Regions from separate parts of the Metabacillus sp. cB07 genome, predicted to be linked through region 3. Evidence: riboswitches for the same ligand, from Rfam matches in the RefSeq annotation. Region 3 holds a riboswitch; each other region holds the start of a gene.
What was found. A riboswitch is a leader RNA that binds a small molecule or an ion and turns the genes downstream of it on or off. The one in region 3 is predicted to bind cobalamin.
Positions count from the first base shown of each region.

Region 1: another riboswitch for cobalamin. It lies ahead of JOJ89_RS13070 (DUF4430 domain-containing protein); the one in region 3 lies ahead of JOJ89_RS04100 (ribonucleoside-diphosphate reductase subunit alpha).
Region 2: another riboswitch for cobalamin. It lies ahead of JOJ89_RS10230 (cob(I)yrinic acid a,c-diamide adenosyltransferase); the one in region 3 lies ahead of JOJ89_RS04100 (ribonucleoside-diphosphate reductase subunit alpha).
Region 4: another riboswitch for cobalamin. It lies ahead of metE (5-methyltetrahydropteroyltriglutamate--homocysteine S-methyltransferase); the one in region 3 lies ahead of JOJ89_RS04100 (ribonucleoside-diphosphate reductase subunit alpha).

Region 1 covers NZ_CP069296.1:2,571,307-2,575,471, forward strand. Annotated here, with positions in the region: gene sigX (RNA polymerase sigma factor SigX) at 1-173, opposite strand, end outside; gene JOJ89_RS13060 (cob(I)yrinic acid a,c-diamide adenosyltransferase) at 291-869, opposite strand; gene JOJ89_RS13065 (ECF transporter S component) at 950-1,465, opposite strand; gene JOJ89_RS13070 (DUF4430 domain-containing protein) at 1,478-1,891, opposite strand; cobalamin riboswitch at 2,042-2,226, opposite strand; gene JOJ89_RS13075 (ATP-binding protein) at 2,304-4,109, opposite strand; gene JOJ89_RS13080 (response regulator transcription factor) at 4,106-4,165, opposite strand, start outside.
Region 2 covers NZ_CP069296.1:2,036,741-2,040,905, forward strand. Annotated here, with positions in the region: gene JOJ89_RS10225 (cobyric acid synthase) at 1-1,188, opposite strand, end outside; gene JOJ89_RS10230 (cob(I)yrinic acid a,c-diamide adenosyltransferase) at 1,172-1,720, opposite strand; cobalamin riboswitch at 1,843-2,026, opposite strand; gene JOJ89_RS10235 (Dph6-related ATP pyrophosphatase) at 2,073-2,759, opposite strand; gene JOJ89_RS10240 (M20 family metallo-hydrolase) at 2,845-4,095, opposite strand.
Region 3 covers NZ_CP069296.1:800,172-804,336, reverse strand. Annotated here, with positions in the region: gene nhaC (Na+/H+ antiporter NhaC) at 1-903, shown strand, start outside; gene dat (D-amino-acid transaminase) at 938-1,795, opposite strand; cobalamin riboswitch at 2,003-2,185, shown strand; gene JOJ89_RS04100 (ribonucleoside-diphosphate reductase subunit alpha) at 2,375-4,165, shown strand, end outside.
Region 4 covers NZ_CP069296.1:2,159,814-2,163,978, reverse strand. Annotated here, with positions in the region: gene JOJ89_RS10840 (sensor histidine kinase) at 1-861, opposite strand, end outside; gene JOJ89_RS10835 (GNAT family N-acetyltransferase) at 981-1,760, shown strand; cobalamin riboswitch at 1,831-2,019, shown strand; gene metE (5-methyltetrahydropteroyltriglutamate--homocysteine S-methyltransferase) at 2,168-4,165, shown strand, end outside.

The sequences.
Region 1 (4,165 bases), 1.8 Mb from region 3:
ATCCAGGTTTTCTCACTGCTCCGTCCTTCAAAACTGCTGTGTGATTTTAATATTCGTATATACACTTCCTGAACGAGGTCCTCGGCCTGTTCACGATTCTTCACCATATAAAACAAGAACTGGAAAAGATCGCTGTGATATTTTTCATAAATCCTTTGAAAGGCCTCTTCCATGAACGAACCTCCAATCAATACATTAGTCGGAATGAAGAATAAAAAGTTACACATCTTTTACTATATCGGGATTGCATAGAAAAAGGAAGGCAGTTTCCGCCTTCCTTTTCAAAGAAATTATGACTCTTTCTTTTTCGTAAATACGATGGCACTTCTTTCATACTCCACATCTTTTGAACCGAGTCTGGCATTTGCCGCTCTCGCAGCCGCAAAGAAATAATCGGAAAGTCTGTTCATATACGTTAAAACATGCTCATTGATTTCCGTTTCTTTTTTGAGCGAAACAATACATCGCTCCGCTCTTCTTGCCACGGTCCTTGCCACATGGATGGCAGCAGCCGCCTCTGTCCCTCCAGGAAGAATGAATCGCTCGAGCGGAGGGGCTTCTGCTGTGTACGCATCAATTCGCGTTTCAAGAAACTCAATCATGTCAGGTGTTGTTTTATAGGGATGCTTTTGCTTGCCGTGGATGACAGCAAGATCGCTTCCGCAGTCAAAAAGTTCATGCTGGATTTTTTCAAATTCCTGCTTCATGTCTTTCAGGCTTTCATCGTTCATCCATGTCATGGCAAGACCGGTAAAAGAGTTTACCTCATCGATTGTTCCGTAGGCTTCTACCCTCAGGTCATCCTTATCGACCCGGCCCCCGATAATGCTTGTTTTCCCTTTATCGCCGGTTCTAGTATACAAATTCATATTCAGCAGCTCCTGTCCTTTGTTCTCAGACTGTCTTGCCTAAGCTAAAAAGAAAGTCTCTCTCTTATTCTGCCATTATTTTATTGAAGTGTAACGCCATAATCGTTTTTACACAGATAATACTGAAACGTTTTTTGCATAACCGGGTACAGCACAAGAAAGAAAATGCCGTTTCCTGCTGCATGCATCGTATCAAACGGGATTCCTGCAAGATAGTAGGCGAGTCCGTTATCTGTCAGGACAAACATATTCAGAGAAACGATGAATCCAAATAGATATCCCGCAAGAACAGCTGTCGGGGTAAAAATGAGCAGCCTGTTTCTTTTGACAGCTTTTCCAAGCAGGCCGAATACTAGAGCCAGAATCCCCCATGCAAGCATCTGCCAGATTGTCCACGTTCCCATGCCAAGCAGCAGGTTGCTCAGGAAACAGCCTAGCACTGCGACAATCATTCCATTAACCGGTCCGAGCAGAATCGCCGTGATGAGAATGATGGCTGTCATCGGCTGTATGTTCGGAACAAATTGAAAGGAAAGTCTGCCGACAACGGACAAGGCTATAAGCAGAGACAGAAGACTGATTCTTCTTGTTGTCATTGTTTCTCTCGCTTACTCATAATTCCGCAGATCAAATTCAATTTTATCGCCGTCTTTCAGCTTAATGTCATTTGCTCCTGTCATGGCATCTTCCCCGTTAACGATTAAATGCCAGTATGTTTTGTCCGCTTCGCTCGCCTGGATGCCTTCAATTCCGTTGATAAAACCTCCGGACTCTTCAATTTCAAAGTTCTCCTTCATGGCATCCATCAAGTTTTTTCCTTCTTCAAAAGCGATTTCTTTAGCGTCTACTTTTTCTGCCATTTCATTTTTTGTCAGCGTGACAGATGCTTTCAGCTCTTCAGCCTGCTCTTTGCTCTCAGCAGCAGGTTTTGTTTCTTCCGTTTTAGGCTGCTCTGCCGCATTTCCGCAGGCACTCATCAGTGTCAGAAGAATGATTGCGAGAAAACTGTAAAATTTGTTCATGGTCCATCTCTCCTCTTGTTGTTGTGTATGTATTGGAAAAGCAAAAAGCCCATCTTATAGAAGATGGGCTTTTAAAAACGGCATAGAAGAAACTGCAGGCACTCATGCCATACCTGTGCCGTTTCTATGCTCAAATCCCCGAAGAATAGTAACGTTCGAAAGATCCCGGCAGGTCTACTGACTCGTGCTTCATCCTCAAGCCTGCACCTTCCCGTCTGAATTCTGACAGTGGTCTAAAAGCAGGTATTGTCTGCACTTACAGTTGCGGGGACAGTCCAGGCATCTCACCTGATTCCCTATTAAGCAAAGTTTGCACCAGTTTCTTTTCGTATTCACTTTTATATCCAGCTTTTATTGTACCTAAAACGACATGCGGCATCAACAGGTGTTTCGTATGAAACAAGAATATTCGTCAGATTCTTTCAGGATAAACGGTTTTTCGAGGCAGAAAGAAACTGAATGTTGTTCCTTCATTTACTTTGCTGTGCACATTAATCGATCCTGAATGAGCATCGACAATGTTCTTGGCAATCGCAAGACCAAGGCCAGTTCCGGAGCGGCCTCTCGTCCTCGCCTTATCTGCTTTGTAAAAACGCTCAAAAACAAACGGAAGGTCTTCTTCGACAATTCCTGTGCCCGTATCCTTCACATCAACTTTAATACCGCCGGCAGCAGACTGCACAGCCATTTCGACTGTACCGCCCTCAAGTGTATGCCTGATAGCGTTATCCACGAGATTCGTCAGAACCTGTTCAATTTTATCAGGATCGAGAACAAATTCAGGTTCGTCAAGTGTAATGCTGGAGGTGAGCGTAATGTCTTTTTCTCTTGCAAGTCCCTGGAACTTCCGGTTTATTTTTTCAATAAATTCATGAATGGAAATGCTCTCGAGATTAAGGGTAATATGACCCGCTTCCATCCGGGCAAGATCGAGCAGGTCATTGACAAGCCTTCCCATTCTGAGCGATTCATCGTAAATAACCTGTGCAATCTCCTTTTTCTCTTCATCCGAGCTTGCAATATCATCCACGATTGCTTCAGAATACCCCTGGAGCATGGCAATCGGCGTTCTCAGTTCATGGCTGACGTTTGCGATAAAGTCTTTGCGCAATTTATCAAGCCTGCGCTCTTCTGTCATGTCCCGAAGCACGGCAACAGCCCCCCGGACGTACGACTGATTGTAAAGCGGGCTCATGACAAGCACCCAGCTTCTTCCCTGAAGGGTTACTTCAACGATATGCTCTCTTTCTGTGTTGACAACCCGCTGGAACAATTCCTTTGCTTCCGGCGGAATTTCTTCCCCTTCATTAATCTGCATTTTCTGTTCATAGTACCATGACTGCAGGAAGCGTTCTGCAGGAGGATTGGTTACGAGAATTGTTCCATCAATATTAAGCGTGATAACCCCGTCTGCCATACTGCTTAAAATGCTCGTTAAGTGCTCTTTCTCCTGATTGAGAGCGTTGATGTTAAACTTCAGCTGTCTGCCCATCTGATTGAACGCAATGGCAAGCTCCCCGATTTCATCGTGGCTCAAAATAGGAACTTTTGTATCAAAATTGCCGCGTGTCAGCTCTTGTGTCGCCTCTCTCATTTTTCTCAATGGATAGGTAATTCTAGTAGACAGGAAAAAGGCAAAAACCGTTGTCAGAATGATGGCTATACCTGCTGCAAGAAGAATGTATTTTGTCGTGTGCTCGGTCGTCTTTTGGACGGCCTGCAGGGACTGTGACATAAAAACGGCTCCGTCCTTGCCGTCGCTTGTTTTATAGGGAACACCGACTACAAGCACTTCCTCCTTGTTTCCGGAGTTTTTTTGCTGTTCTTCAGGCAGCCGGGTGAGCTTGCTTACATTTTTCTGATCCTGAAACACCTTTGACAGCTCTCTGTCAGCGCGGATGTCCTCCATGCTGAAGGTTGGCGTGTTTTCATACTTCTTTGGTGAAAACCAGTATTCATTTTCGTTTTCGGCTATCACAATGCTTGTCAGTTCATCCGCAAGCTCCCAGGTGATGGACCTTGCAAGCTCCTGGTCTTCATGGTTTTCCAAAATAACAGACACTTTGTTGGCCAGCTGAGTCAGTTCGTTTTCGGCTTCATCAACATGAAAACTTTCAATAAATTGAAGCAGCAGAACGGTCAGAACAAATAAGACGAATGATACAAGAAGCAGGATGGTAAACCAGAGTTTACCGACTACGCTTTTCCAAAACATCATTCACTGCCTGCCTCAAACTTGTAGCCGACACCCCAGACCGTCACAATCATAGAAGC
Region 2 (4,165 bases), 1.2 Mb from region 3:
TGAGACGGCACAAGGTCCTTCCGTCCGAATGGTTTTCTTATCCGCATACAGGACAGTTGACACAGGGAAAATGGCAAGCCCGTCCTGTTCTATAATGCCGGATTCGACGCCTACTGGATCAGACAGTTTTTCTCCCATCATTTGATACCCGCCGCATATCCCGATGATATGGGTTCCATTTTTATAAGCAGACAGCACTTTGTCAAAAAGTCCGGTCTCTTTTAAAAAATGAAGGTCTTCAGCTGTGTTTTTACTGCCTGGCAGGACAATAAGATCAGGCCGGCCAAATGCAGAGGCTTTTCTGACAAAGCGGATATTCACATCAGGCTCCAGTCTAAGAGGATCGATATCTGTAAAATTAGACAGTCTTGGGTAGGCAAGAACTGCAACATCCAAATCTCCCTCAAGATTTGTGCCTTGGGAGTACTGATTGAGGACGAGAGAGTCTTCGCCATCAATTTCAAGGTCCGGTATAAACGGGAGAACACCAACAACGGGTATTCCTGTGTACTCCTCAAACCATTGGAGCCCCGGTTTAAGCAGGTCAAGATCTCCCCTGAATTTATTAATAACAACTCCGGCAACCCGTTTGCGGTCTTTTTCCGCAACAAGCTGGAGCGTTCCGACAAGACTTGCAAATACCCCTCCTCTATCGATGTCTCCAACTAGTAAAACAGGGGCATCCGCAATCTCTGCAACGCGCATGTTGACAAGCTCACGGTCATTTAAATTGACTTCAGCAGGAGACCCCGCCCCTTCAATCACGACCGCGTCATACTTGCTTATCAGGTTGTGCAAAGAATTTTTTATCGCATTAAGACCAAGGTTGAAAAAATCCTGCCTGTATGCTCCGGCGTTCATGACTGCAAAGGGTCTGCCGTGAAAAACCACCTGGGATTCCATTTCACCTGAGGGTTTAATTAAGATCGGATTCATGTCAGTGTCAGCTTCTATTCCTGCTGCTTCTGCCTGAATACCCTGTGCTCTTCCGATCTCTTTGCCGTCTTTTGTTATGTATGAATTTAATGCCATGTTCTGTGATTTAAAGGGAGCCGTTTTATACCCGTCCTGACTTAAAATCCTGCACAGTGCGGTTGTCAGAATGCTTTTGCCTGCATCCGAATGAGTCCCCTGAATCATGAGTCGAAGCGCCTTTTTTTCCCCATTTTCATTAATATTCAATTCCATAAATGGCGTCGACACCTTCATCGTAATAATGCTTTTCAACGTCGATCACAGAGACGAGATCAGCTATTTCCCTGATTTCCTTTTTGGCGTTTCTGCCTGTCAGGACAAGGTGGACATGAGGGGGACGGTTTTGAATGGTCCAAATGACGTCTTCAAGAGGCAGAACATCGTCCACAGGAAAAGTCTGAATGGCAAGGGCATTATTGATTTCGTCAAGAATGACAACATCAGAGTCCCCGCTCAGAATGGATTCTTTTGCTTTTATCCAAGCCAGTTTTAAAGCTTCCCGGTGAATCTCGGGTGTTTTAGTCCAGGTAAACCCGGCCCCGAGCTGCTGAATACTGACTCCGGGCAGAGCATTCAGTATCGTTCTCTCGCCGTAAGTCCGCTCAGGTGATTTAATAAATTGCAGGATGGACACGTTCATTTGTCTTCCGGCAGCCCGCACGGCAAGACCAATTGCTGCTGTCGTTTTTCCTTTTCCATTGCCTGTATAGACCAGCACTCTTCCTTTTTCATTTTTTATCGCCATACATCCATCTCCCATCTTTTTTGCCAATATAAAAAGGCCCTGACTGAAGACAGTCAAGGCCTAAATAAGCATAGTGAACTAACGCATACAGGGGTCCTGACTCGTTCTTCCCACCGAAAAACAAGCAAAAATCAATTAAAGCAGGTCTCCTGGCTTTGCGCTTCATCTTGTTACTTGAGCCTTCCCGACATTAGAGTCAGTGGCGATTCAGTTCAATCTGCGCTTACAGTAGCGGGGGCTGCGCCGGATTTCCACCGGCTTCCCTATTATCCTGAGTATTCAGGCACTTTAAAAGAATCATATTTTTTGTTCATTGTAATCTATAAAACTGGAAAAGTCATCAAGATTTTTTTCATGTTGTTGTTTTTTCTCTTAATTCGGCTTTCTCAATCTCCAGTCTTTTTGTCGTTTCCAGTTGAAGAACGTTACCGAATGCAATCTGGATTTCCTTTTTGAACAGCGGCCCGTCATAGACGAATGTATGGTATTCACCTGCCTCGCCCATAGGGCATATCTCTGTTTCTAAGGCGCGGTCAATAAATCGCTGATTAACCTCCATTCCGAGCCAGGATGGATCAAGCTTGTCATCTCTAACTCTGATTACAGCGGCTTTATATCCGCTTTCCGCAAATTGCTGAAGGGCATATATGGCGTTCTCTTTTTCCATCCATAAAGGGTAAAGCGGTTCAAGGCCCGCTGCTTCAGAGGCTTTTTCGCCCCACTCCCGGTGCTCCTCCAAGTAAAGGTCGCCGAAAGCAATACTTGTCAGGCCGTATTGTTCCTTCAACTCTTTCAGCGCACCGATAAAGTGATCCGTATAGCTATCATAGGTGCATGATATAAAATGCACCGGTATTTCAAGCGCAAGACTTTGCTGTTTGATCGCATCTATTTTCTCTCCGTGCCCGAATGTTCTTCCTGTTTCAGCCGGAACCGTCGTTATAAGGCATGCGATTTCATGCCCCTCGGCTGCAAGTTTATGAAGGGCCATGCATCCGTCTTTCCCTCCGCTCCAGGATACAGCTGTTTTCTTTTTCATTCACGTCCACCATCCCATCAAGAGTATAGCCTTGATTATGATGGGTTCAGAATGTTTAGTCAAAAAGAAAAATAGACAGCTTTGTCTATTTCACTGCCAATTTTAAGGCTGTCCTGTACAGCAGCTCTGTTCCAAGCGATATATCTCCCATCGTTGAAAACTCCTTTGGATTATGGCTGATGCCGTCTTTGCAGCGGACAAAAATCATCCCGTAATCACATTCATAAGACATCGCGAGTGCATCATGAAAAGGTCCGCTCATCAGTTCAGGCGCATCCAGACCAATCTCCTTGCTCGCTGCCCTCATAGTATTCATAATGTCCTCCGAGCAATAGCGCGGTTCACTGTTTGTGTCTTCAGAAACCGTATATGTCAGTCCGTGATCCTCGCAGATCAAATGCAGCCGTTTTCTCAACTGATTTTCTATGATATTTCTTCTTTCCATTTGAATATCCCTGAGATCTACCGTAAACATCACTTTTTCAGGTATGATGTTCCGTGAATCAGGAAAAACCTTCAGGCTCCCGACGGTCCCCACTGTGGGTGCAGATGGATCTTCTGAAGCGAGATCATTCAGGGCAACTATGACCTTTGCCGCTCCAACTAAAGCATCCTGTCTCATGTGCATTGGCACAGAACCGGCGTGGCCTGCAAAGCCTTCAAGCTCAACTGTCAGCCATAGCGGTCCCGAAATGCCTGTTACAATCCCGACTGGTGCATCCTTCGCTTCCAGAACCGGTCCCTGTTCAATGTGCAGCTCAAGGTAGGCTGAAATGCTTCCAGGAGAGTACTCTGACTCCTTAAATCGCTCGGGATCACATCCGAACGAAAGCAGCGCATCCCGCCGTGTTATGCCATCTTTATCCTTCCGGTCAAGTTCTCCCTCTTCCAGTTTGCCGAGAATCCCTCTTACACCAAATAATCCTTTATTAAATCGCGCTCCCTCTTCATCACAAAAAGCAGCAACTTCAATTGGCATATCCGGTTTCACTGAATTCTCCTGCAGCGTCTGAACTGCTTCGATTGCCCCTAGAACACCGATGACTCCATCAAATCTTCCGCCATAAGGCTGCGAATCAATATGGGACCCGAGCATAAGGACAGGTGCTTCAGCTCTTTTTCCCTCAAGCCTGCCAATCAGATTTCCAAAGTGATCAATCCGTGCGGCAAGGCCTGCTTCCTCCATCCAGCCTTTGACTGTTTCCATTGCCTGTTTATCTTCTTTTGACAATGCGAGCCTTGAAACTCCGGTTTCGCCAATTCTTCCTATTTCAGCGAGTTTATGAATTCTTTCTTCTAATCGGGTTTTATTGATGGTCAGTGTCTGTTCAGGCATGTATGACCCTCCTTTAAAAGTAATAGAATATTCTGTCTTTATACTATAGGAAAACGGAGCTCTTTTCATT
Region 3 (4,165 bases):
GGGGCATGCTTCGGGGATAAAATGTCGCCGATGTCAGATACAACGAATTTTGCCTCAGGTGTGGCTGAAGTCAATATTTTTACTCATATCCGCCATATGGCACAAACGACGATTCCCGCTTATGCGATAACAGCAGCACTTTTCTGGTATATGGGGACAACTCTTTCTGCTGACGGAGCAACACTTGATAACATTAAGGAAATTATGACGGTCATGAAAGAGCACGTCACAATCAGTCCATGGACCTTGATCTCTCCTCTGATTGTGATTGGACTTGCCATCTCACGGGTTCCTGTTATTCCTGCTCTTGCAGCAGGCATTGCAACGGCCGGCATCACAGGTCTCCTCATTCAGGACGGGACAAATCTTTCCGGTTTCTTAGCCGTTCTGCAAAATGGAACAGCGTTTGATATTCAGCAGGAAACCGTCCAGCAAATGCTTAACCGCGGCGGGCTTCAGTCTATGATGTGGTCCATTTCGCTGATTATGATCGCCTTTGCTTTAGGCGGATTGATGGATAAAATGCAGCTGATCCAGACTTTATTAAACGGATTGATTGAGAGAATTAAAGTCAAAGGGCAGCTGATCCTTGCAACTATTTCTTCTTCAATCGGAGTTAATCTCGTAACTGGAGAGCAGTATTTGTCCATACTCATTCCCGGTCAGTCGTTTAAACCGGCCTATGAAAAACTGAACGTTGAAAAGAAATATTTATCAAGATCCCTTGAAGATGCCGGAACACTGATCAATCCCCTTATTCCCTGGGGAGTAAGCGGAGCCTTTTTTGCGCAGACACTCGGTGTGGACGTCATAGCGTACCTGCCATTTGCGTTCTTTCTCTACCTGTCTCCATTGTTTTCTGTCCTTTTTGGATTCCTGCCTGTCAGGAAACATACACTCTAGCAGAAAATCCCGCCTAAACCAGGCGGGATTTTTATTATTTCTCGACCACTTTCGTTTCTTTTGCGATCAGTTCATCAAACAGCTTTTGAAGCTTTCTTGTGACCGGGCCTGGAATTCCTTCTCCAATCTTTCCTTCATCAACCTTTATGACAGGAATCACTTCACTGGTCGTAGATGTGATAAATGCTTCATCAAGAGAGACAAGACCTTCAGTGCTCAATCTTTCTTCCAGAAACTCGATTCCGTTCTGTCTGCAAAGCTCTTCTACTTTCATTCTCGTAACACCATTCAGGATCAGGTTATTCGCAGGATGCGTAAACACACTTCCGTTTTTCACCCCATAGAAATTGGAGGAAGACCCCTCTGTAATCATGCCGCTTCTGTGCAGCAGAGCTTCATATGCCCCGCGGTCATGTGCCTCCTGTTTTGCAAGGACATTACCCAGCAGATTCAGGCTTTTAATATCGCATCTGAGCCAGCGCACGTCTTCAAGCAGGCTGAGAGAAATCCCTACCTCCTGCTCTTTTGCCGGTTTTGAGCATGGAATTGGATAGGCCGTTAATTCAGGACGCGTATCCTTGCCCGGAAACAGATGCTTTCTTGCGGCAGCTCCTCTTGTTACCTGCATATAAATACCGCCGTCTTCTGTCTTATTCAGGCGGAGAAGTTCTTCAAGCTGACCTGTCAGCTCCCCTATCGTATATGGAAGGTCGATTTTGATTTCTTCTGCGCTTCGAATGAACCGCTCCATATGCTCCTTCATCGCAAAAAATGCCCCATCATATACCCTGATGACCTCGTAAACCCCGTCACCGAACTGATGGCCCCTGTCTTCAAGATCAATCGCTACTTCATCACGCTTTTTATATTCGCCGTTAACAAGTATGTACATGATAAATCTCCTTTTTATAAGACTTAGTGTAACCTTCCCTTTAACCTATGGTATGATGAAACACGCTGAACTGTAAAATGGTTTTCTATTTTTCTTTCGACATTTTCATAGATTTCAGTTGAAATTATAACCCATGTCATTTATGATGAGAATATCAAATAACACAACATATTGATTTTACTACTAAAACTACATACCACATATTGAAATAATCAGCGAATCAAGGTGCCAACATGTTGGCTTAAAAGGGAATCCGGTGCAAATCCGGAACTGTCCCCGCAACTGTAAGTGTGACGAACTGGGAATACCACTGTACGAGAGAAATGTATGGGAAGGACTCAGCGCAGAATGATCACAAGTCAGGAGACCTGCCTTAGATTTGCAGAAGTTTCGAATTCTTCGGGGACTGAGGAGATGAAACGATGGCCAGTAACAGGGATGCGTGCACCCTCTTATTCTATCGTTTGATCCGCTCATGTTCTCATGGGCGGTTTTTTTGATTTTCGCAGCTTTTTTCCTGAAAGATCATTGACCGTTTAATATGCGGAAAATCTGAACTATAAATGAGGAGGATGTCTTATGGCAACCAAAATGACTACCGTCATCGTAAACGAACTGACAAACGAAAAAGCCCCGTTCTCACCGCAGCGGCTGACTGACTTTATTTCTGAAACCGGAAAAGATTTTAAAGAGCTTGACCTCCATACATACACCGAAAGAGCTGTTCAAAGCATGGAAGGCCGGACTGTCTGTTCTGCCTCTCAGGTAACCAACCTTCTTATTCTCGAAGGACTCTCAAATATCAGTGAGCTTCAGCCGGAATGGACCTTTTTCTGTGCCCGGATTTATCTTAAAAAGCTGTATAAAGAAGCGGCATATAACAGGGAATCAGGCGGCGGCACCTTTCTGTCGCTGATTAAAACCCTTACGGCAAAAGGCATCTACAGCAGGCACCTTCTTGACTCTTATTCCGAAGAAGAAATTGAGCAGCTTTCGGATGTCATTGATCACGACAAAGACAAGCTTTTTACATACATTGGGCTCCGGACACTCTCTGACCGGTATCTTGCGAGAGATTATGACAAGTCGGTTTATGAGCTTCCCCAGGAGCGGTACCTCGTCATCGCCATGACGCTGATGGCAAAGGAAGACACGGAACACCGACTTCAGCTTGTAAAAGAAGCCTACTGGGCACTCAGCAATTTGTATATGACCGTTGCAACACCAACATTGTCGAACGCAGGAAAGCCTGTCGGACAGCTGTCCAGCTGTTTTATTGATACAGTTGATGACAGTCTGCAGGGCATCTTCGACAGCAACACAGACATTGCCAATCTTTCAAAATCAGGCGGAGGCATCGGCGTTTATCTCGGGAAAATCCGCAGCCGCGGGAGTGATATTAAAGGCTTTAAAGGAGTATCGTCCGGTGTCATACCGTGGATGAAGCAGCTGAACAATACGGCGGTAAGCGTGGATCAGCTCGGGCAAAGAAAAGGCGCGATCGCCGTTTACCTCGACGTCTGGCACAAGGATATCTATTCCTTCCTTGATTCCAAGCTGAACAACGGGGATGAGCGTTTACGCACACATGACCTCTTCACCGGCGTCTGCCTGCCGGACCTTTTCATGGAACAGGCTGAAAACCGCGGAGAGTGGCATTTGTTCGACCCTCATGAAGTTCGGAAAGTCATGGGTTACTCCTTGGAAGATTATTATGATGAGCAAAAAGGCGCAGGGTCGTTCCGCGAAAAATATTGGGAATGCGCCAATCATCCGGAACTCTCAAAAACTACCGTTCCTGCAATTGACATTATGAAGGGCATTATGAAAAGCCAGCTTGAGTCAGGGACCCCCTTTATGTTTTACCGGGATGAAGTGAACCGGAAAAATCCCAATGCGCATAAAGGAATGGTTTACTGCAGCAATCTCTGTACAGAAATCACTCAGAACCAAAGCCCGACAACAATGGATGAACAGTATACAGAAGACGGCAAAATCATTACTGTTAAAACACCGGGAGATTTTGTTGTGTGCAACCTCTCTTCCATCAACCTTGCCCGCGCTGTGTCAGATGATGTGCTTGAGCGGCTGATCCACGTTCAGGTCAGAATGCTCGATAACGTCATCGATTTAAATGACATTCCCGTTCTTCAGGCTAAGCTCACAAACAAAAAGTACCGTGCAGTCGGCCTCGGAACCTTTGGATGGCACCACCTTCTTGCTCTTAAGCGTCTGCGCTGGGAAGACGAAGAAGCCGTTCAGTATGCAGATGAACTCTATGAAAAAATAGCCTTTTACACGATTCAGGCAAGCATGAGGCTTGCTGAAGAAAAAGGCGCCTATCCTGTCTTTGAAGGTTCAGGCTGGCAT
Region 4 (4,165 bases), 1.4 Mb from region 3:
GAGCGGTGTCAGAACGTTCATGCAGTTTTTCAGCTCGCTGTGTATGGAAATCGGATTTTGATGTTCAGCCTCTGGTCTTGCAAAGGTTAAGTAATCTTTAATGATATTCGTAGCACGGTCCAATTCGTCTAATGAGATTTTTATATATTCGTCCCGTTTCTCCCTGCTTATTTCATCATCTCTGAGCAGCTGAAGAAAACCTTTTGTTGTTGTCAGGGGATTGCGCACTTCATGTGAAATACTTGCTGCAAGATGGCTGACAACTTCAAGCTTTTCCGCTTTTATAACCCTTTTCAGCAAATAAAAATTTTGAATGATTGTTTCAAACAAAATCGTGCCGATGACCGCTGCAAAAATGTGAAAGATAATCAGCTCCAAATAATGCGATGGATGAAAAGCCGTTTTATACATCATTTCAATCTGGATAATCGATAACAGCAGAGAACCCAGAACAAATGCAGTCACAAGAGAGAGCTTCATTCTCAGCCTGCTTTTCAAATAATACGAAGACAGCATCGGGACAAACAAAACGAGTATTCCTGCCATGACAATTGTCGGATAAATGCCGCTGCCGCCAATAAGCACCCTTGTTCCGACTGTGACGATAAATAAAAAGATTCCAAGCGGATATCCTCCGTACAAAAGCCCCATAACATATGGAATCCGTCTGAAATCAAAGAAAAACTCTCTATCAATCATAAAGGGATACAGCATGCTGAAGACAATGGCAAGCGCAGGAAGAAGGGCAAACAGCCATTTGTTCATTTTTTTGTTCGTTTCTTTTCTCATATACAATAACTGGATGATGAGAAGCGGTGACAAAACGAGCATTAAATTCAACAGTACATCCTTCATTTCCATGGGCACACACCTAATTCTCCAAATAGTGAAATTTCTTCTCTATTAAAATATATATCAAATGGACGGAGAATGTTAGAATATTCTATAGACTGGCCAAAATTTTTCCCGGGAGATGCAAAATGGCGATAAAATTGCTTAAACAAGACCAATATCCTCAGGCAGTCGCTTTTTTAGATAAAAACCATGATGTAAACGCTTTGATTGCAGAAGATCTGAAAGATGAACAGGTCAGGGTTTTCGGTCAGTATCAAAATGCTGAATTAACGGCTTTGCTTATCATTTATCCTGATAAAATGTACTGCTGCAGTTCTGTTATGCCTGCCGATGTAGAGGCTTTTATTCCTGTCATTCAGGAAACAGGCATCAGGAGAATTTTCGGGAAACAGGAGCTTATTGAGTCAATTAAAAGGATTGTGAAAACCGAGATTGAAAGTGACTCAGTTATGATGAAATACGACAATAGAGCAGCCGGAAGAGGATCCGGAGAAGTCTGCAAGATCACAAGTCTTGAGGAATGCCGCAGGCTTTACCGCTTATTTATGCAGGTAGAAGAGTATAAACTGGCTGGTCCAAATGAAGAAATTTTTGCGGGTGAACAGTATGAAAGCATCCGCTCTGGAAAACTCAGTGTCTATTACTTTGAGGAAAACGGCACGATGGCAGCAACTGCAGGAATTTATACAGACCACGAAAAGACTGCTGTTATTGCCGGCGTTGCAACTCCTCCCAAATACAGAAGAAAAGGATATGCCTCAAAAGTCATTGAGAGAATATGCAGGGATTATGGAGATGAAAGAGAACTCTATTTATTCTACAACAATCCAGATGCAGGAGAACTGTATAAAAAGCTTGGATTTTATGAGGCTGCCAAATGGAAAGTAATCGGAATTTCTTTCTGAATAATAAGAAATGTCTTGCAAGATTGAAAAACATCAGCTATTGTTAAAAACAATCACAAAAATATTCATAATATGTTGACAAGCGATGGGTGCTGACGCTATACGCGGAAGCTTAAAAGGGAAGCCGGTGAAAATCCGGTGCGGTCGCGCCACTGTAATGGGGAGCATTCTGCACGAAGCCACTGTTTCTAATGGAATGGGAAGGCAGCAGCATGCAGTGAACCAGAGCCAGGAGACCTGCCTGTCGTATGCACTTTAAGCCTACGCGAAATAGGGAGGGTGATGCGGTATGTTGAAACCTTTGTTGTGTCTCAACTCTAGTTAGCTGTGTCCAGTAAACTCTCCTTTAAAAAAGGAGAGTTTTTTTACGTTTAGAGCTGAGAAACTATGAAAACGGGGGAACCGCAATGAAAATGAGAAATTCAAACCTTGGCTATCCGAGAATTGGAGAAAAAAGAGAATGGAAAAAGCTTCTTGAGGCGTTTTGGAGAGGAGATTTGACGGAGCGGGAGTTTCATTTGGATATGAAGAAAATCAGGCTCTCTCATTTGGTCAAACAGCGCGAGGCGGGGATTGACCTTGTGCCGGTCGGCGACTTCAGCTGTTACGATCATGTACTTGATACGGCCGTTATGTTCGGACTGATTCCGGAAAGATTCAGGGATCAGGACCCGTTATCACTCCAAACGTATTTTTCGATTGTCAGGGGCAGCAAAGACAAAGTCGCATCAGAAATGACAAAATGGTTTAACACAAACTACCATTATATCGTTCCTGAGCTTGACGGGGCAGAACCCCGCCTTATCCATAACCGGTTGCTTGAGCTATTTAAAGAAGCAAAGGATGAGGCCGGGATTACGGGGAAACCGGTACTTGTCGGCCCGCTGACTCTAACAGCCCTTTCAAAAGGAGAAAAGAACGAAGAAATTCTCGAAAAACTCGTCCCTTTATATGTTCAGGTTTTCAAGGAGCTTGAAGAAGAAGGTGCAGAGTGGATACAAATAGACGAGCCAATATTCGTTACATCTGCAGCGGATGCGGCCTTTATGAAAAAAACGAAAAAAATCTATGAAACAATCAAAAAAGGGTTAGGCAGCACAAAACTTCTTCTGCAAACTTACTTTGAATGTCCAGAGCAATATGAAGAGCTCATTCAGCTGCCTGTTGACGGCATAGGCCTTGATTTTGTTCATGACAGCGGCAAAACACTGGAGCATTTGAATGTATTCGGTTTTCCAAAGGACAAGGTGCTTGCGGCAGGCGTCATCGACGGCCGCAATATATGGAAGGCAGAGCTTCAGAAAACAGCCAAATTGGTAAACCGAATTCTGGAGAAGGTCGGAAGAGACCGGCTGATTCTTCAGCCTTCATGCAGCCTGATTCATGTGCCTGTCACAGCAGAGAGTGAAGGGGATTTACACCCCCTTGTTAAAAACGCGCTGGCATTTGCGGATGAAAAGCTGCAGGAAATCACCCTGCTGACAAAGTTTATGAATTTCGAAGAAGAGACTTTTTCAGCTTATGATCGTGGAATATCAGAACTTGCGGCTTCCGACTTGAGGAACAGGCATTTTGTACACGCTTCTTTTGATGAGTACAGCACTGACAGAGTTAGCGCAGTTCAAAGAAAAGAGGCTCAGCAAAGAAAATTCAGCCTTCCGGTGCTTCCGACTACAACAATCGGAAGTTTTCCGCAAACGAAAGAAGTGCGTGCTGCAAGGCTGAAGTACAAAAAAGGAACTCTCTCGGATTCGGACTATTCTCAGTTTATTGAAGGAGAAATAAAAAAGTGGATTGATATCCAGGAAAACCTGGGGCTTGATGTCCTTGTTCACGGTGAGTTCGAACGGACAGACATGGTCGAATATTTCGGAGAAAAACTTGAAGGAATGGCCATCACTTCAAATGGGTGGGTGCAGTCATATGGTTCACGCTGCGTAAGGCCGCCCGTTATCTACGGGGATGTGTTTTTTGAGGAGCCGATGACATTAAAAGAAACCCTGTTCGCCCAAAGGCTGACTGACAAGCCGGTAAAAGGCATGATGACCGGGCCGGTTACGATAGTAAATTGGTCATTTGTCAGATCCGACGTCCCCAGAGCAGCCGTGTTAAATCAGCTATCTCTCGCAATTAGAGCTGAAGTTGAGGCGTTAGAGAACGCAGGCATAGGCATGATTCAAGTAGATGAACCTGCGCTTAGAGAAGGCCTTCCGCTTAAAGAAAATATGAGGGAACAATACTTGGACGAGGCCGTCACTGCTTTTAAACGGTCAACAGCTTCTGTGAAACCTGAGACGCAAATTCATACACATATGTGCTATTCAAGCTTTGAAGACATGATTGAAGCAATTGATGCGCTTGATGCAGATGTCATCTCCATTGAAACTTCAAGAAGCCACGGGGAA